One region of the Paenibacillus chartarius genome, then DNA from elsewhere that is predicted to be linked to it. Evidence: riboswitches for the same ligand, from Rfam matches in the RefSeq annotation. Region 1 holds a riboswitch; each other region holds the start of a gene.
What was found. A riboswitch is a leader RNA that binds a small molecule or an ion and turns the genes downstream of it on or off. The one in region 1 is predicted to bind cobalamin.
Positions count from the first base shown of each region.

Region 2: another riboswitch for cobalamin. It lies ahead of ACFFK0_RS14780 (ribonucleoside-diphosphate reductase subunit alpha); the one in region 1 lies ahead of ACFFK0_RS03315 (ABC transporter substrate-binding protein).
Region 3: another riboswitch for cobalamin. It lies ahead of ACFFK0_RS03650 (S-layer homology domain-containing protein); the one in region 1 lies ahead of ACFFK0_RS03315 (ABC transporter substrate-binding protein).

Region 1 covers NZ_JBHLWN010000019.1:27,770-34,353, reverse strand. The annotation lists gene cbiB (adenosylcobinamide-phosphate synthase CbiB) at 1-768, opposite strand, end outside; gene cobU (bifunctional adenosylcobinamide kinase/adenosylcobinamide-phosphate guanylyltransferase) at 770-1,348, opposite strand; gene cobT (nicotinate-nucleotide--dimethylbenzimidazole phosphoribosyltransferase) at 1,361-2,413, opposite strand; gene ACFFK0_RS03325 (ABC transporter ATP-binding protein) at 2,443-3,264, opposite strand; gene ACFFK0_RS03320 (FecCD family ABC transporter permease) at 3,281-4,318, opposite strand; gene ACFFK0_RS03315 (ABC transporter substrate-binding protein) at 4,318-5,334, opposite strand; cobalamin riboswitch at 5,532-5,799, opposite strand; gene ACFFK0_RS03310 (CBO0543 family protein) at 5,832-6,248, opposite strand; gene ACFFK0_RS03305 (STAS domain-containing protein) at 6,493-6,584, opposite strand, start outside.
Region 2 covers NZ_JBHLWN010000060.1:94,349-100,932, forward strand. The annotation lists gene ACFFK0_RS14765 (CLIPPER-2 domain-containing protein) at 1-1,554, opposite strand, end outside; gene ACFFK0_RS14770 (methyltransferase domain-containing protein) at 1,606-2,226, opposite strand; gene ACFFK0_RS14775 (PAS domain S-box protein) at 2,406-2,792, opposite strand; cobalamin riboswitch at 3,008-3,207, shown strand; gene ACFFK0_RS14780 (ribonucleoside-diphosphate reductase subunit alpha) at 3,371-5,671, shown strand; gene ACFFK0_RS14785 (ribonucleotide-diphosphate reductase subunit beta) at 5,711-6,584, shown strand, end outside.
Region 3 covers NZ_JBHLWN010000020.1:42,430-49,013, reverse strand. The annotation lists gene ACFFK0_RS03670 (MBL fold metallo-hydrolase) at 20-778, opposite strand; gene ACFFK0_RS03665 (Lrp/AsnC family transcriptional regulator) at 910-1,320, shown strand; gene ACFFK0_RS03660 (arsenic transporter) at 1,441-2,853, shown strand; gene arsC (arsenate reductase (thioredoxin)) at 2,890-3,327, shown strand; cobalamin riboswitch at 3,373-3,562, shown strand; gene ACFFK0_RS03650 (S-layer homology domain-containing protein) at 3,763-6,584, shown strand, end outside.

The DNA of each region.
Region 1 (6,584 bases):
TGGGCTCGGATGAAGCCTGGCGAACGAACGGATCGAGCGGGCCGCACGGACGCCGGACATCCCCGGGTTTAGCAACGTATATAACACAATAACAACGCCTGTAAGCCGGGCCGGAATGAAATTGAGCACATCGTCCCAGCGCGCCGACGCCCAGCCGAAGTAACGGTATTTGTCGTTCTTGTAACCTACCATGGAATCCAGCGTATTGGAAGCCCGGTACAGCATCGCGAGCGGAGCGCCGCCGAGCAGCGCAAACAGCAGCGGAGAGACGAAGGCGTCCACGATATTTTCCGACACCGTCTCGACGACGGCGCGAGTCAGCTCGTCCTCATCCAGCTCGTCGGTGCTGCGTCCGACGATGTAGCCGGTATATTTGCGCGCATCGGCCAGATTGCCGGCCTCCAGCGGACGGAAGACGAGCATGGCCGCATCCTTCAGACCTTTAACGGCGAGCGTCGTGCTGATCAGCCATGTTCCCGCAGCATAGCCGAGATACGGATGTACCCGTTTGGCAGCCGAAACGATGAGCAGAGTCGACCCCCACGCCAGCAGCAGCGTGCTCAGCAGCACTACAATCCCGCTCGCACGCAGCGCCGCCGCAGACATGCCGTCCTTCCGCAGCCGGCGTTCCGCCATCGAGATCCAGCGGCCGATGACGATGACCGGGTGAGGCAGCCGGGCCGGATCGCCGACGAGCCAGTCGATCACAATGGCGGCCAGCGCCATGCCCAGCGTTTCCGTAAGAGAGAAGCCTCCCGACAGCCACATGCTACAACCGGCCCCCGTTCCGATCCGGAAACCGGTACTGCATGGACTTCAGCTCGACGGGAATGCCGGCCGTAACGAGAAATACCCGTTCCGCGCGTTCCGCCATGAGCCGGTTCAGCCTTCCCGCATAATCGCGGTACTGCCTGCCCAGCTTGTACTCGGGAACGATCCCGCTGCCGACCTCGTTCGTCACCAGCGTAAGCCGTCCGGGAAAAGCGGCCGCCGTCTCGACCAGCTCGGAGATTTCCCTCTGCAGAAGCTCGTCTATGTCCGCTTCATGCTCGGCACGCAGCAGCCGGTTGGACAGCCATAGCGTCAAGCAATCGACGAGCACCGCTGACGCTGCCTCCCACATGTCCCGGCGCAGCAGTCCGCCAAGCTCGAGCGGCTCCTCGATTGTCGTCCAGGCGAAACCGGACGACTCCCGCTCCTGCCGGTGCAGCGCGATCCGCTCCTGCATTTCGCTGTCGTAAGCTTGTCCCGTCGCGATATAAACAGCCTCCCTGTGTTCATGCATAACGAGCCGTTCCGCGAAGCCGCTCTTGCCGCTGCGCGCGCCGCCCGTAACGAGTGTCAGCATCGGCCTGCCTCCCTATTCACGGGAAACCCCCGCGCTTTCGAACGTTGCCATCTCGCGCAGGACGCGTCCCGATGCATCAATGATCGGGAACAGCAGCGCCGCCCCCGTCCCTTCTCCCAGCCTCATGCCCAGCTGCAGCGCCGGCTCCAGCCCCAGCTCCCGAAGCAGGCGCGCATGACCGCGTTCCTCGGACAAATGCGAGGCGATCAAATACGGCTTGCAAGCGGGCGCCAGCTTCACGGCGACGAGCGCCGCCGCCGTCGAGATGAAGCCGTCCAGGACGACGGGACAGCGCTGCGCCGCCGCGCCGAGAATGACTCCGACGAGACCGGCGATTTCCAGCCCGCCCAGCTTCGCCAGCGTACCGAACGGATCGTTCGGATCCGGCTCGTTCACGGCGATGCCGCGCCCGATGGCCGACACCTTGCGGGCCATACCCGCATCGTCGACGCCGGTGCCGCGCCCAACCGCCTCAGCCGGCGAAACGCCGCCGAGTACGGCGAGCAGCGCCGCACTTGGCGTCGTATTGCCGATCCCCATCTCGCCCGTGCCGATCAGCCGCACTCCGCGCGCCGCCAGCTCCGCGGCCAGCTCGGCACCTATGAGCACCGCCTGCTCCGCTTCCTCCAGTGTCATCGCCGGGCCTTTCGCCAAATTCGCCGTGCCGCGGCGCACCTTCCGGCTCACTAGCCGCGGATGCTCCAGCTCGGCATTGACGCCGATATCGACGCAGACGACTTCCGCCCCCGCTTGGCGCGCCATCACATTGACAGCCGCGCCGCCGGCAAGGAAGTTCAGCACCATCTGCGGCGTTACTGCCGCCGGAAACGCGCTGACCCCCTCTTCGCAGACGCCGTGATCGCCGGCCATAACGACGATCGCTTTATTGTCCAAGCTGGGGGCGACTTCGCCGGTAATTCCCGCTATTTGCACCGCAAGCCGCTCCAGCCTGCCCAGACTGCCCGGCGGCTTCGTCAGCTGATCCAAACGCCGTTCCGCAGCCGCCATAGCTTCCGCATCCGGCGCCCCGATCCGGTCTATTAATGTGATTAACGATCTAGGTATCCCCACGCCTCAATACCTCCTTTATGTGCTTAACTATCGGACTGCCCCGCCCGCAGCAATATTTGCGGTGCGCCGTTGTCCGGGTGCGGCAGCACGATCGGTTCAGTGCCGTATACATCCGCAATCAACTGACTCGTAACGATCTCCCCGGGAGTGCCCTCGCCTACGACGTGACCCCGGGAGATGAGCAGCAGCCGGGAGCAATACTGCGCAGCCAAATTCAAATCGTGCAGTACGGCTGCCACGGTTAGCCCGTCTTCCTTCTGCCACGCGCGAATGTAATCCATCATTTGTACCTGATACCCGATATCCAGGAACGTGGTCGGCTCATCGAGCAGCAGCAGCTTCGGCTGCTGCGCCATTACCTTGGCCAGCGCGACACGCTGCCTCTCGCCGCCGCTCAGCCTCTCGACCGGCCGGTCGGCAAGGCCGGTCAGCCCCAGCCTGCCCATAATGCTCCCGATCAGCGCATCCGTCCCCGGTTCATCGTCGCCAAGCCAGCTTTGGAACGGATACCGCCCCATCTCGACGACTTCACGCACCGTAAAGCCGACCGGCGGCAGCGCGTCCTGCTGCAGCACCGCCACCCGCTGCGCCAGCGCCCTCCGGTTATAGGACGCGACGGCCCTGCCCTCCACCTCCACTTTGCCCGTGTCCGGAGTTTCCACCCCGGAAACAATTCGCAGCAGCGTCGACTTCCCGCTTCCGTTCGGTCCGAGAATGCCGTAGAATTCCCCACGCCTCACCTCGAACGATACGTCGTGCAGCGCTTCATCGCCGCCGAACGACTTCGACACCCGCTCCGTGCGAATCACGACTTCTTCCGGTCGATACCCTCCGCTATGCTTCATCGTCTTCCTCCGTTTCTTATCGCCCCAACGACCGCTTGTGCTTCCGCAGCAGCATCATAAAGAACGGAGCGCCCAGGAACGCCGTGACAACGCCGATCGGAATTTCCGTCGGACTCAGCAGCGTGCGGGCAATCGTATCCGCGATCAATACGTACACGGCGCCTCCTAAAGCCGACAACGGGATCAGCAGCCGGTAATCCGGCCCCGACAGCAGCCGGACGAGATGCGGCACGATGAGTCCGACGAACCCGACGATCCCGGCCACCGACACGGAAGCCCCCGTCAGCATTGCCCCCGTGACGAGCACGACCAGCTTCGTCCTCTCCACGTTCACCCCGAGATGCGCTGCCTGCCGCTCCCCAAGCACAAACAAATTGAGCGCTTTCGCGTTCGCCAATAATACGATAAAGCCTAAACCTACATAAGGAGCGATCAGGCCGGGGTACGCCCAACCGCGCAGCGCAAGCGACCCCATTAGCCAATAGACGATGTCGTTGATGACATTTTTGGACATGGCAATGAAAAACGCCACCACCGCACCGAGAAAAGCCTGCATCACTGTACCGGACAAAATCAGCGTCTCCATCTGCCACTTTCCGTCGACCTGCGCCATACGCAGCACGACGGCGAGCGCCGCCAGCGCCGTCAAGAACGCGACGACCGGAAGCGTCCATTCGCCGAAGAAGCTGAACTGCAGACCGAAATAGATTAAAAATGCCGCCCCTACCGACGCACCTGAAGATACGCCAAGCGTATACGGGTCCGCCAGCGGGTTGCGCAGTATGCCCTGAAACGCCGCTCCGGCCATCGATAACGCCGCTCCGATCAGCATGCCGAGGACGACGCGCGGCAGACGCACCCTCCAAATAATTTGCTCCGACTGCTCCGGCCACGTTTTCGCGATGTGCTCGCCCAGCCCGGGAATGTGCGAAACGACAATTCCGGCGATATGGGGCACAGGTACGGAAACGGCGCCGATACCGAGACTAACCAGAACAGAAAGAAGAAGGAGGACGATCCCTCCTCCTCCCCACAGCCACAGCTTTCTTTTCATCATTTCACCAGATCGGGATAGACCGCCTTCGCCATCGCCAGCAGCCCTTCCGTCAGCCGCGGGCCCGGGCGGTTAAACGGTCCGGATTCCAGGCCTACGACCCGATTATTCTTAATCGCATTAATCTTATCCCAGCCGCTGCGCTCGCGAATGACCTGCTCGAGCGACTTCTTCGTCTTCTCGTCGGTGATTCCCGCTGCGAATACGATGACATCCGGGTTCGCCTGAATGATTTTCTCCTCACTGATCTTGTTCCAGCCCTGCGTATCGGCCGCAACGTTCACTCCGCCCGCCAGCGTAATCAGCTCGTCCATGAACTCGCCCTTACCAACGGTCCAGCCCGGCGAAAACTCGACGTACACCTTCTTTTTCTCTTCCGGCTTCACGCCTTTGACCGCGTCCTGCACCTTCCGGATGTCCGCCTTCATTTTGGCTACGACCTTCTCAGCTTCCTCCTGAGTGTCCATAATCCGTCCGAATTGAAGAATGTCGTTCATCACGTCCTGCAGCGACTTCGGCTCTACCTGAAACACGTTAATGTTCAGTCCGCGCATCTGTTCAACGACGTCCCTCCTCTGGGACACGCCGGCAAAGACGAGCTCCGCACCCGTTGCGATGACCGCCTCGGTGTTCGGCTTCACGACGCCGCCGAGCTTCGGCTTCGACTTGACTTCCGCCGGATAATCGTCATAATCGGAAACGCCGACCACCTTATCCCCCAGACCGAGCGCGTACAGCGCTTCCGTCTCCGCAGGGGATACCGATGCGATCTTCGCCGGAGCCTTCTCAAACACGAACTCCTTGCCGGTCGCATCCTTCTCCTTCAGCGGATACTGCGTCTTCTTTGCCGACGATGCCGCCGGCGTAGCGGCTTGTCCGTTACTTGCGCCGGGAGCCGCGGCCGTCCCGTTCCCCGAACCATTGTCCTTGGCGCCGCAGCCCGCGAGTGCAAGCGCAAGCGCGCCCGCCGCCGTCCAAATAAGACCTTTCTTCAACCATGCCGTCTTCTGTTTCATGTTCCTCTCCTCTTTCTGATTCGGAATGCTGAAACCTCCCTACCTCCGACCTGGCCCGGGCATCAATACGAAAACCCCTCCGCCGCAAGGCAGAGGGGACGATAAACGGAAAGCATGTGCTGTGTGCATGAGCCGTTAGGGCGGCTCCAACTGCCTGCATCATTCCGAATAGCGCGATCCTCTCCTCGAAGGATTTCGTTAGCCGAACCGAATAGGCAGGTTTCCTGACTTGCGGGTGTGCGGTCGATCGCAAACGCCTGCGCAGCGTCTCATCGGCATGATGAACAACGCCTGCGAAAGTTATCGATCGGACGAAGCACGCCGCCTCGCCTTCCCGTCGATTTGCAGACAGTGGCGGTTGAGGCGTTACCCGGTTAACAGTGGCGGGACCGTGCCGGACTTGCACCGGCTTCCCTTTTAACCTGCACAGCGGAGCTTGCAGGCACCTATCGGCAGTAAGGTATTTCAGTGGGTCCAGACCCATAACTCTCCATCGATTATAGGACAGTCCGGGGGGATGAGACAAGCGTTATTTTAGGCTCGAAGGAGGTTGCAAGCGCTTGACATAATAAGCCAGCGGAGAAAGATTTCCACGTTCTGAAGTATTGAAATATCAACATCTGCGCAACCGGGACCATGGAAAAATCATAGGGAAACCCGATCAAAGAGTAGGGGACTAACTTAACAGGATATACCCAGGCTCCGATCTCTGCACCTAGATCGTCCGTAAAGGACGTAATAATCAGTACTATAAGTCCAAAGAACCAAATCGAATATGCCCTACTGCGGTCAATCAACTTAAACAAAACGAACCATGGAATCAAAAACAGAGCTAACAAGAACCACCACGGCCACGTAAAAACTTCGCTGCCGATCCATCTTTCAAGTTCAAATTGGGCAGCCTTTTGCTGCATATCATGCAGTTGATCATTCATTGTTTTCCCTCGACGCACTTGGGTGTTATTACCACAAGTTTATTCTACCCATATTGTCTGTGACGCAAAACCGCCCGCTTGCTTGGAGGTATCGCCAAAGAACGAAACTGTGAGTAAAGCTCCCGAATCGAAAAAAAGACGGCCTATTCGGCCGCCTTCGTGGAAGATCCCCGATCCGCAGGCCAAGTGCCGCCCGCAGGTTCCCGCGAATCCGTAGTCCAATCTACATGTGCAGATACTGTAATAAGGCTTGCTGCAGGGTCCCCTTCGTTTCCGCTTTGTGATCGAAGGAAACGCCGAGCTTCAGCATCGTCT
Region 2 (6,584 bases), on a different contig from region 1:
ATAAGTTACAATGTCACCGACGGTGGCGTTCGCCGTGTCCGCCGACTTGACCAGCGTAAGGATCGGGGCGTAAATCGGCAGCGTGACCGTGTTGGAGGGGATCACTCCGGTTATGGTCGGTCCGCCGGCAACGCTCTGGAACGAAAAGGCGGCGTTGGCAGTATTGGATGCCGACTGCGGATTCGGCACGGAAATGACCGTGGCCCGGTACGTTACTGTGGCAGCTGCGCCGGGGGCCAGCGTCCCGATTGACACGCCGGTTTTTATATCGGCGGCAGGGCGAGACGCCCCTCCGACCGTCACGGAGCCTGCCGTAAAGGCAAGACCGGCCGGCAGCTCATCGGAGACGACGACGCTTCCGGCATTGGCGGTGCCCGTGTTACTGACGGTAACGGAGTATGTAATCGTGTCTCCGACGACAGCCCCGGTCACATTCGCAGCCTTGATGACAGACACCTTGGGTGCATTGATATCGATTTGGATGGCGTTCGCATTTAGGACATAGGCGTCGCCTGACGTCGTCAGCTGCAGCACGGCGCTGTTTTGATTGTTCACGAGCCGCGCCGAGACGTCGACGTTCGTAATATCCCAGCCCTGCCGTCCGCCGGAGATGTTCGTCCCCGGGGCGCCGTTCGTTTGGTTGCGATTGCCGAATGTCCCTGTTGTGTTTAATTGTCCGGTATCGTTGTTGATCTGGGAAGCGAAGAAATTGGCTGCGAAGTTGTTGGGGCCGGAGAGTGCGGCCAATGAGGATGCGGTAGGGCCGAAAAGCGCTTGATCGCCGGTACGGTTCGCATCGCCTTCTTGAGCGCTGAATAAGGCCCGCCCTCCGATCGTTCCCGATGTCGGCGTAGCGAAGCCGGTTATGGTCGTATTGACTGGCGGTGAGGCGGATTGGACGAGTACGGCGCCGGCCCGCAGCGACATGTTGCGAAATGGCAGGGACGGATTCTCGTAAATGACGGCAAGCGTCCATCCGGCATGATTCGCCGTGGAATCGTTGTTGATGACAATAGTACCGACCACACCTCCGGCGGCATACGTGCCCGGACCGGCCTGCCTGACCAGGGGCGTCACATTGGCGGTGCGAACGTAGGCGAAGGCGCCGCTGCCGAGATCGACTTCGTTAGATGTCACCGTATCGGGCGTTATGGAGAACGTGCCGAGCGGGGTCGTGAAGGAAATCGGATTGTTTATTGCACCGCTCAGATTGACATTGCCGTTACGGTAAGAGCCGCCCCAAATCAGCTCCGCATACAGGACGGCGCTGCCGGCAGGCATGGATAGGAGGGCGGCGGACTGGTTGTTCGCATAATTGTTCGTCGTGCCGGCCGGGTAAGAACCGAAGCGCAGCGCCGCATTCGTTGTGATGAAAGCGCCGATGCTGTCCTGGGTGCCGGGTTCTCCTTCCGTTCCGGAGCGGCTTAATCCGAGTGTATTGCCCGTAAACGTGATCGCTCCGGTGGCATTCAGAGAAGAGCGGAGGATCAGTGCGATTGGAAACACCCCCTTGACCAATTGTCCGGAAATTTGCTGCGCCAGGGATGCGGGCAACTCGACAATCTCAACTATATGAAAGCTTGCTCTGAAAATGCCTTGAAAACGTCAGCGTTTGTCCTTTCTTGCGAGACAGAATGGCTCGGGATAAGAAAGCCGGCTCATGTGCAGCAATTCATCGTTAGAGATAGGGCTTTTCGCGGCGAGAAAATAGTACAAAATATCGCTTGCTACGTTAAATTGAAGGTCCTTAAGCATCTCGCGCTCCTCATTGTCGAACCATTCCGACGAGAAAGGCTCGTCATAGAACAGCTCCATACGCAGCAAACGCAAATCGCAAGGCGGTTCAGGCGCATCATCGTAGCGGATAGGAGGACATGCGGGGCTATCCGGCGGCTGGTAAAATGTCGGGGTTGTGTAGCGCGGCGTATATTCATCGAAGCGCTGCCGGAAGTACGGATTCGTCAGATGGCGGAAATGACGGGCGAACGGAGCGTAGATACACACAACCGCACGGTCGGCGCACAAGCGGTACAGCTCGCTTAGTACGAACGGCAAATTCGCAACGTACGGCAGCGATCGGCAGGCCATTATGAACGAGGCCGAGGAATCGGGCAAGGGGATCCCCTGGTCGATATCGCAGACGAGATCGACGCCGGGATGCGGCAGCTTGTCGATGCCGAAGAAGCCGGCGTGCTTGTTGGCACCGCAGCCGATGTCCAGCTTCATGGACCATTACTCCTTTCGTAGCCATTCTGCAAAATAGTTTGTACAGCTTATGCAGAATCGGAACGGCGGGTAAGGGACAATGCCCATGATGGTCCGGGCTAACGTCATGAGAAAGAGCCGTTCACACGGCTTGGGAGAAAGCGGACGGCGGAGTGCAGGCAAAGCGGCGGAACGCAGCTTCAGCAAGAAGCTTCGGGCAGCTTCAAAATTTGAGCGACGAGCAGAATGGGGCTGTTGCTGTCAGGATCGCGTACGACACTGGTATGGATGCGGACGGTTACCCGATGGCCTGCCTTGTGAAAATACCGCTTTGTCAGCTCCACGGAGTTGTCGCCGCGATTGAGGAGACAGTCGATAACGCGCACTGATTCCGGCAAATCCTCTTCGAGAGTAATATCCTGGAAGCAGAGCGTCGTTAGCTCCTGCTCGGCATAGCCCGTAATGTCGCATAAAGCTGAATTGACCTTCAGGAAGCTTCCGTCCAAGGCGACAAGAGCCATTCCGATCGGTGAGTACTGGAATATATGATCCAGAATGCCGCGCGTTGATAAGCGACTAAGTGGCATTGGCACAACTCCTTCCAAGTAAAGTCTATTATATCATGAGAATCGCTGATTTGTGACTAGATAAATCATAGAGAGACATTCTCCTCGTTCGGAAACCGGAGCTCTATCTATGATTATATACTTTAGACCGGACACCTCCAAATTGTGGGGTACTGCAAAAAAAAATAATTGACGATACTATATATTGAGTGTAAATTGGTACAAGACAACTATATATTGTTAATGCGGAACAAGGTGTCTGTCGCTTCGCCGAAGGTGCGAAGCGCAGGCTTAATAGGGAAGTTCGGTGCAATTCCGACGCGGTCCCGCCACTGTAAGGGGAGCAAGCTGCAGGATCCACTGGCTCAATAAGCCGGGAAGGAGCAGAGCTGCAATGAACCTGAGCCAGGAGACCTGCCTGTGTCCGTTCGCTGCCAGTACCTACGGGAGATAGGGAAACTGCGGAAAGCCGGGCGGCCGGTTCTGGGCCGACAAGTTTGCATCACTATGCTGCTGCGGGCATTTCGACGTTCTTTTCTCTGCGAAGGGGAACGGCGGAATGCCCTTTTCTCATTATCCATTCAGGAGGCTTGACCAACATGACTCAAACGATCATGGAAGTACTGCAAATCACGAAGCGCGACGGCACGAACGAAGCTTGGAACCCGCAAAAAATACGGACTGTCGTCGGGCGCGCGGTCGCCGGCACAGGCTTGTCCGAAGATGCGCTGTTGGATACGCTGCACGCGCAGCTGAAACCGGGCATCACGACCCGCCACATTCAGCGCCAGCTCGTGCAGACCGCCGCCGAGCTGACGTCGGTGCAGGAGCCGGGGTGGGACAAGGTTGCAGCAAGGCTGTACATATACGACTTGTACAAGGAAGCGGCGCAGCAGCGGGGCTATCCGGCCGGCGTCTACGGCTACGGCAGCTTCGCGGAGCTGCTGGACAAGCTGACGGAGCTGGGCCTGTACGGCGCTTATATGCTGAAGGGGTACTCCCGTGAAGACATCGAGGAGCTCGGAGCCTATATTCGGCCGGAGCGGGACGAGCTGTTCACCTACGTCGGCGTCAAGACGCTTGCCGAGCGCTACTGCGTTCGCGGCTACAGCAAGGAAGTGTACGAGCTGCCGCAGGAGGCGTTCATGGGCGTAGCCATGGCGATTGCTCTCGCCGAGCCGCAGCCGCAGCGGGTGTACTGGGCGAAGCGCTTTTACGATGTTATGTCGCAGCTGCAGATGACGGAAGCGACGCCGACGATGTCCAATGCGCGCAAGCCGTTCCACCAGCTGTCCTCGTGCTTTATCGCTACGGTGGACGATTCGCTCGAGTCGATCTTCCATGTGGTCGACCAATTCAGCCAGGTGAGCAAATTCGGCGGCGGCATGGGCATTTATATGGGCAAAGTGCGCGCAGCCGGCTCCGATATCCGCGGCTTCAAGCATACGAGCGGCGGCATCATCCCATGGATCCGGATTATCAACGATACGGCGGTCGCCTGCAACCAGCTCGGCATGCGCAGCGGCGCTGTCAGCGTCACGCTCGATATTTGGCACCGCGACGTCTGGGATTTCCTGGCGCTGAAGACGAACAACGGGGACGAGCGCCGCAAGGCGCATGACATTTTCCCGGCGCTGTCGATCCCCGACGTATTTATGCGCCAGCTCAAGAAGGAGACGCGGGTGCGGGACGGCAAATTTTACTTGATGTGCCCGCACGAGATCGAGACGGTAATGGGCTGGCGGCTGGAGGACTGCTACGACGAGCGCGAGGGCGGCGGTACGTTCACGGAGCGCTACTGGCAGTGTGTCGACCATCCGGATATTGCGAAGCAGGAAGTGGCGGCGGTCGATCTGCTTAAGGCGATCATCCGCTCGGATACGGAGACGGGGACGCCGTTCCAATTTTTCCGCGATACGGTCAACCGGCTCAATCCGAACAAGCACGCGGGGATGATCTACTCGAGCAACCTGTGCATGGAAATTGCGCAAAATATGTCCGCCGACAGTCCGCTGGAGCGCCGGGTGCTCGAGGTGGACGGCGTGGAGCAGGTGGCGGAGCTGCGGCGCGCCGGCGATTTTGTCGTCTGCAATCTCGGCTCGCTGAACCTCGGACGGGTGCATTCGGAGGAGCTGCTGGCCGAGGTCGTGCCTGTCGTCGTGCGGATGCTCGACGATGTAATTACCGTCAACCAGCTGCCGGTCAAGCAGGCGGAGCTGACGAACGCGCGTTACCGGGCGATCGGGCTCGGGACGTTCGGTTATCATCATATGCTGGCACTGCAGGGCATCCCTTGGGAGTCGGACGAGCACATTGCGTTCGTCGACCGGTTGTACGAGCGGATTGCCTACTATGCCGTTAAGGCCAGCTGCGAGCTCGCCCGGGAGAAGGGAAGCTACCCGCTCTTTGAGGGCTCGGATTGGGAGACGGGCGCGTATTTTGCCCAGCGGGGCTATGACAGCGAGGAATGGCGGCAGCTGGCGGCGGAGGTGCGGGAGCACGGGATGCGCAACGGCTATTTGCTCGCGGTCGCGCCGAACGGCTCAAGCGCCCAATATGGCGGCTCGACACAAAGTATCGACCCGATCTATGCGCGGTTCTATCTCGACGAGAAGAAGAACGCCGTCGTGCCGATCATTGCGCCGGATCTGAACGCCCGCACAATGTGGCTGTACAAAGAAGCGCACACGATCGAGCAGACCTGGAGCATTCGGGCGTGCGCCGCCCGCCAGCGCCATATCGATCAGTCGCAGAGCTTCAACCTGTACATTACGCCGGAGACGAAGGCTGCCGAGATCGCCCAGATGTACGTCGGCGCTTGGGAGAGCGGCGTGAAGACGCTGTATTATACGCGCAGCCGAAGCGTCGAGGTGGAAAACTGCGAAGCGTGCGCGGTGTAAGCGAGATTTTCCATTTGATAAGAAGGGATTGTACCGGACATGACAACAGGACATACAGGACAGGGCCGACTGGAGCCGAAGGCGCTGTTTAATCCGAAGGCCGGCATCGACCCGGCGCAGCGCAGGCTGATCGGCGGCGAGACGACGAATCTGATGATGCTGAGCAACAACAAATACAAGTGGAGCTTTCCGCTGTACAAGACGATGATGCAAAATTTCTGGATTCCCGAGGAAATTTCGCTTGGCCAAGACAAGCTGCACTACGAGCGGCTCGACGAAGCGGAGCGGGATGCGTTCGACCGCATTATTTCGTTCCTCGTCTTTCTCGATTCGCTGCAGACGGTCAATTTGCCGAATATCAACGACTTCGTCACGCTGCCGGAAGTGAATCTGCTGCTGAACATTCAAACGTACCAGGAGGCGCTTCATTCGCAGAGCTACGGCTACATCCTGGAAAGCGTCGTCGGCGCGAACCGGGTGCAGGGCATTTACGAGATCGCCGTCACCGATCCGTTCCTGCTGAAGCGCAACGGCTTTATCGCCGGCTGCTATCAGGAGTTCATCGATCACCAGTCGCCGGAAGGGTTCGTCAAGGTGATGATGGCGAACTACATTCTGGAGGGCATTTATTTTTACGCGGGGTTCAGCTTCTTCTACAATTTGGCCCGCTTCGGCAGGCTGACCGGGGTCGGCACGGAGATTAAGTATATTAACCGCGATGAGCTGACGCATCTGAGCTTGTTCCAGAACATGTTCCGCGAGCTGCGCCTGGAGGAGCCGGGGCTGTTTACGCCGGAGCTGGAGGAAGAGCTGAGGGGCATGATGAAGACGGCTGTGGAGCACGAGATCGAATGGGGACAGTATGCGGTCGGGGACCGGATTCAGGGGCTGAACAGCCGGTTGATCGCCGAAT
Region 3 (6,584 bases), on a different contig from region 1:
GGTGTTTGCGATGAATTCATTACAATGTGTAGGACTCACCGTCATCCGGTACTAACACAGCAGAAGATAGGCCTTTTTCAGCAAGGTAGCTCTTTAATTCCTCTCTCGATAAGGTCCAGTGATTTACTGCTTCCATATGGACTGAAATGATTTTGGAATTTGGCGCTGCCCGATGCACGGCATCAATATCATCTTTCCCCATGACTAAAGAGCCGCCTTGCAGGAATTGATTATCCCCGCCGTTAACGACAATGATCTCCGGCTTGTGGGCTTCGATTGCTTCCCGAACGGCGTCATACCATACCGTATCTCCAGCTACGTAACATGTTTTCTCATCCGCGTGCTTGAATACAACGCCGCAAACGTTACCAGTGAATTGTAAAATGTCCCCTCGACCGTGCTCCCCTTTTGTTTTAATGATTTGAATATCTTCAAAGCGTGAACCTTCACTAAGAATTTTAACGTTTTGGAAACCGGCATTGCGGACTTCCTTCGCGTCTTCTTCATTTTGGACGAACAGGGGGATATCTTTAGGCAGGACCTCCTTGGCTTTGTCGTCAAAATGGTCTACATGGAGGTGGGTTACAATAACAGCATCAACATGAATGATGTTATCAAGGGAAGTGGGTAAGCTAACCAGCGGATTGCGCCGGTCCTGTCTCAACGAGTCGGGGAAGGGCGGGTAAGCCTCCTTGTCAGCTAAAAATGGATCGATTAAAAACTTCTTGCCCGCATATTCAACAATCAAGGTTGCATTTCTAAGTAATGTGACTTTCATGTTTAATAGCTCCTCTACTTTGTTATATAGTAATTGTAGAGGAGACGCATTTTGATTTACATAGCTTAAATCAAGTCTTATGGCGGTTTGACTTGAATCTTGAAAGTGTTATATTTTCCGGGAGGATGACTATGGATCAAACCGACTTGCTGATCTTGGCCGAATTGTCCCAAAATAGCCGTATTACCATGAAGGAATTAGGCGCAAAAGTGCATCTGACCGGACAAGCAGTTGCAAGTCGTGTAGCCAAGCTGGAGGACACCGGTGTTCTTGAGGGGTATACGATTAAAGTGAATCCTTCCCAACTAGGCTGCTTCTTGCACGGCTTTATTACGATTTTTACTAATAGCCATAATCATCAGCCGTTGCTGGCTTATTTGGCAACGCAAGGGCACTACATAGTAAATAACTACAAAATAAGCGGGGAAGGGTGTTACCTTCTTGAGTGCAGATTTCCGTCGAATGAACACGTGGATCAGTTTCTGGACGGATTGAGCGAGCATGCAAACTACAAGTTGTCAATGGTTATTAAACGTTTGTGAGGAATTATGATTCAACTGAAGTACGACCTCCTATAGTGGATTATATAAGTGTTTTATTATATGATTCTATGTGAACGGAATCGCCTCTAAGATGAGCATGCAATCAATTAGGAGGAACACATGATTTACGCAGCAGTACTGATTTTTCTAGTGACGTTAACTTTCGTTATTTGGCAGCCCAAGGGTCTGAGTATCGGATGGTCGGCCTCCGCGGGCGCCGTACTTGCTCTGATTTGTCAAGTCGTATCGTTTCAGGATGTCGTTACGGTAACCTCCATCGTCTGGAATGCTACCCTCGCTTTCGTTGCGATCATTCTCATCTCGTTGATCCTGGATCATATCGGGTTCTTTGAGTGGGCGGCGCTCCATATGGCGCGGTTCGCCAAGGGGAACGGAAGGCTGATGTTCGTTTATGTCATTTTGCTCGGCGCGGCGGTTGCGGCATTGTTTGCCAACGATGGCGCGGCGTTAATTTTGACACCGATTGTATTAGCGATGGTTAGAGCTCTCAAGCTGCCGGATAACATGATTCTGCCCTTCGTTATGGCGGGCGGCTTTATTGCGGATACGACGTCATTGCCGCTGATCGTCAGTAACCTCGTGAACATTGTTTCGGCCGACTTCTTCGGGATTGACTTCGTAACGTACGCCAGCCGGATGATCGTCACGAGTCTGTTCTCCTTGGCGGCAAGCTTAGCGGTATTGTTCTTGTATTTCCGGAACGACATCCCTGTTAGTTACGATATGAAGCAGCTTCGGCGTCCTGCAGAAGCGATTCGGGATCACAGGCTGTTCAAAGCCTCCTGGGTCATTCTCGGTATCCTGTTGATCGCTTATATCAGCAGCGGCTTCATGCACATTCCGGTGTCTATCGTCGTTGGTGCTGTGGCGCTAGTCTTTGTCATGATGGCCAGGTCCAGCAAGGCGATTGAGACGAAACGCGTGATCAAAGAGGCTCCGTGGGCGGTCGTCATTTTCTCCATCGGCATGTATGTTGTGGTCTATGGCCTCAAGAACGCGGGTTTAACGGATGCATTAGGCTCATTGATTGAAGACATGGCGGGCGGCGGCTTGCTGGCGGCGACGGTGGGGATGGGCTTTCTGGCGGCGATACTGTCCTCGATCATGAATAACTTGCCGACCGTCTTGATTGATGCTCTGGCGATCCAAGGGACTGCTGCCGAAGGCGCGGTAAGGGAGGCGCTGATATACGCGAATGTAGTAGGAAGCGACCTCGGTCCGAAAATAACGCCGATCGGCTCTCTCGCCACATTGCTATGGCTTCATGTACTGTCGGCGAAAGGTGTGAAGATTACGTGGGGCGGCTACTTCAAGACAGGAATGATTTTGACGGTTCCGACATTGCTGATCACTTTGATGGGCTTGTATTTGTGGCTTAGCGTGATTCACTCGACGACGGTAAACATCTGGCTCTTGATTGCAGGAATCGCTGTGGCGATGGCTGCGGTCGCGATGCTCTTGAAGGCCGTCAAGGGAGTTAAACCAACGAAGCGCGGTCACCAGGGCGTTTAACCGCCGGTGAGCCGGACGACAAGGAGAATGGAATCGATGGAAGCGACCAAGCCTATCGTGTATTTCTTATGTACGGGAAACTCCTGCCGCAGTCAAATGGCTGACGGGTTCCTTAAGGCGCTGGGCGGCGATAAGTTTGAGGTCAAAAGTGCGGGGCTTGAAGCCCACGGGTTGAACCCGCGCGCGGTAGCCGTGATGAAAGAGGCCGGCGTGGACATTTCCGCCCATACGTCCGATGTGATCGACCCGGAGCTCCTGAACAAAGCGAAATACGTGATTACGCTGTGCGGACATGCCGACGAGCACTGCCCGGTCATCGCGAATCCCAGCGTGGTGAAGTGGCACTGGGGCTTTGAGGACCCCGCCAAGGCTACGGGTACGGAGGAAGAGATCATGGCGAAGTTCCGGGAAGTCCGCGATTCCATTAAGGACCGGATAGCGCTGTTCGTCAAAGAAGGAGAGAGCGCAATATAGACGATTGCTAGTTTTCGTGATATGATTACTTCCGTTATTTTCACAACCTCATAGGGGAAGACAGGTGTCGAATCCTACGGATTCGTTCGCAAGGGAAGCCGGTGCAAATCCGGCACGGTCGCGCCACTGTAAGCGAGGAGCCCACCGCAAATGCCACTGTTTCGGAAGAGACGGGAAGGTGCGGAGAGGGCGATGATGCGCAAGTCAGGATACCTGCCTGTCGGAATCACCAATGGAACCTACGCGATATAGGGAAGGTGATGGGCAAGCGCCGCTTGCGTGCATTCGCATGGCTTCTTGGCGTGTCTTTTGCCGATTATACAAATCTATTACGTCGCTAGAGCACCTCCGATTGGGGGTGCTTTTTGTGTGGTTTCGCAGGTGACTCTCGGCTAGAGGAGTGAGAACGAGGTGAAGGGGAGGAGTTACAGAGGTATGGGTACATTCAAACAATGGCGGATGCGGCTCAGCAGGATCGTCATTGCGATGCTGGCCGTAACGTTGATCTCAAGCGGGCTGCTGCCGGTTCTGCCGGTGCAGGCATCAGAGGCAGTGACCGCTCCTGCGACTCGCACGGTTACGGTCCGGCAGGCCGTCAATGAGGCGGCGGCTTGGATTGTCGATCAAGGTCCCGTAACGGACGATTGGTACGCTTATTCTATTGCGAAGGCGGGAAAAACCGTAGAGAGCGGTTACCTGACTTCGGCAGAGCAGAGGGCACAGGCGTTTACTAGCGATACGCTGCCGACGGCCTATGCCAAGCTGGTGCTCGGAGTGAAGGCGGCCGGGGGCGACCCGCAATCGATTGCGGGCCGCAATTTGATCGAAGCGATCTATAATCGAGCGGATCTGCCGGCACAAGGCGCTAATGCCGTAATTTACGGTCTGCTGGCATTAGACAGCGGCAATTATATGATTCCTTCCGATGCGGCTTGGACGAAGGACAAGCTGGTGAAATGGCTGCTCCAGAAGCAGATTCCGAATCAGGGCTGGGATTTATATGAGAGTACAAAGGCGAATGTTGACATTACGGCAGCCGCGCTCTGGGCGCTGGCTCCTTACAAGGATCGCACGGATGTAGCGGCCGCCGTCAACGATGCCGTGGCGTGGCTGGCTGCTCAGCAGCAAAGCAACGGCGACCTGACCGCAGACCGCAGCAACAGCAATAGTCTGGCGATGGTCGTACTCGGCCTCTCATCCCAGCTTAAGGACGGGACACAGGGCAGCTTCGCCAAGGCGGACGGCAACCTGATCTCTGCGTTAATGAAGTATGCAAGCGGGGACGGCGGCTTCTCTTATAAAGCGGGCAGCGGATCGTCCGACGGCTTCTCCACTTATCAGGCTTTGCTGGCGTTAGCCGCTTACGACACGATGGCAGGCGGCTCGGGCCAAACGTATGAAGTACCTGTTTCAAGCGGCAGCACGAATGGCAAAGCCAAGGTGTTCATCCACGTTGAGACGAAGGACGGCACGCTTGCGGAGGGCTATGAGACGGCGAAGACGCCGCTGGAGGCGCTGCAGCAGGTAGCGGCAAGGAGCAATCTTCCGGTAGTAACAAAAGAAACGCCATTCTTCGATGTCTACTCAATCGGCAGCGTGGCGAAGACGTCAACTAGCGGCAACTATCCTTATTGGGGCTTTAATATCAAGCGCAACGGAGCTTGGACGGGGGATTGGGATTGGAGGAACGTTCAACTTCAGCCCGGCGATGAAGTTGCGGTGTTCTTTGGTCCGTACGGTGCTTCCGCAATGCTGGATACTATTGAGCTCACCCCAGCCTCGCCGAAAAATCATGAGCCGTTTCAGGTAAAGGTAACTCAATTTAACGGGACAAGCTCCGTGCCTGCTGCCGTCTATGTGCAGATTGGCGGACAGAGGATATGGACGGATTCGGAAGGCGTCGCCTATTTCCCGAACGGCTACTCGGAGACGGATCAGCGGATTGAAGTTACGGGAGCGTTGGAGGGCGGCTATCCTTCCGTTATTCGCGGAGTCAAAGAGCTGCCTCCTACCGTAACGGTCCACGTGGAGGGGCCTTCCAGCACAATCTCGTCCACGCAAGTACGAGGCGGCAATGTGTTTCAGGCTCTTCAAAATGCCGTTACGAATGTCGTGTACACCGAAGGGCAATATTTCGGTGTTCAAGCGGTCGATGGGATTACCGCTTCCGGCTATAACTGGTGGGGCTTCGCTGTGGAGCGGGCGGGGGGATGGATCCCGACGGATGGTTGGTTAACTACCCCGCTGCAGCAAAATGATGAGGTTCTCGTATATTACAGCGGAATGGACACGCAGCTTGTCAATCAGATTACAGTGACGCCGAGCGCGCCTAAGGCCGGCCAAAGCTTTACGATTCAGGTTGAGCAGAAAGATTGGCAAGGAGTTACCAAGGCATCCGGGGTGCAGGTACGGGTTGGTGAGGCTGCGGTAACGACGGATTCGAATGGCATGGCTTACTTTAGCGGGCTGCCTGCCGGCACGCATGAGCTTGTTATCACCGGCTACCGTGCCAATGAGCCGCCCAAGCTGGTCAAGTGGTCCTCCAGTCTGAAGGTAGCGCAAATCATCGATGAACCGCCTGGTCCAGGCACGGAGGAACCGACTGTTGCCGTTAGCGTGGAAGGTGACGAAGACCGGGGTACGATCCTATCGACAAGCAGTATTTCATGGAAGAGCGGCGACACGCCGTATTCGGTTATTGTTCGTGCACTTGGCGCGGACCGGGTCGAATCGTCCGGCAGCGGCTCCAATATTTACGTTAAAGGCATTGACGGGCTTCGGGAGTTCGATCACGGGCCGAAGAGCGGCTGGTTGTATGCCGTGAACTGCTCCTTCCCAAGCACTAGTGCCGGCGCCTACGTGTTGTCCCGAAATGATAGGGTATTCTGGCGCTACACCGTGAACGGCGGGGATGACGTAAAGGCCGAGCCTCTGCCAGGCTGTTCCGCATCATCCACCGGATCCGGCTCAGGAGGCATCCCGTCCGCTGATGCCGCTGCAGAGCTTGATAAAGAGCTAAGCCAGCTAAGCATCCGTTACAATCACAAGTCGGCGGTCAATGCACAGCAGCAAACAGTCGTTGTAAAAAATACGGACCAGCGCATGTCCCCTGAGGCGGCGGCACAGCTCAGGCAGCAGCTGGCTTCCAATCAGGTTCAGCTTCAGCAGCTTGTGACGGCAGATCAGACGGCCACACTCGCCGATGCGAAGGAAGAGGTCAAGCTGCTGGTCCCTGCCAGCGCTCTGAAGGAGCAGAA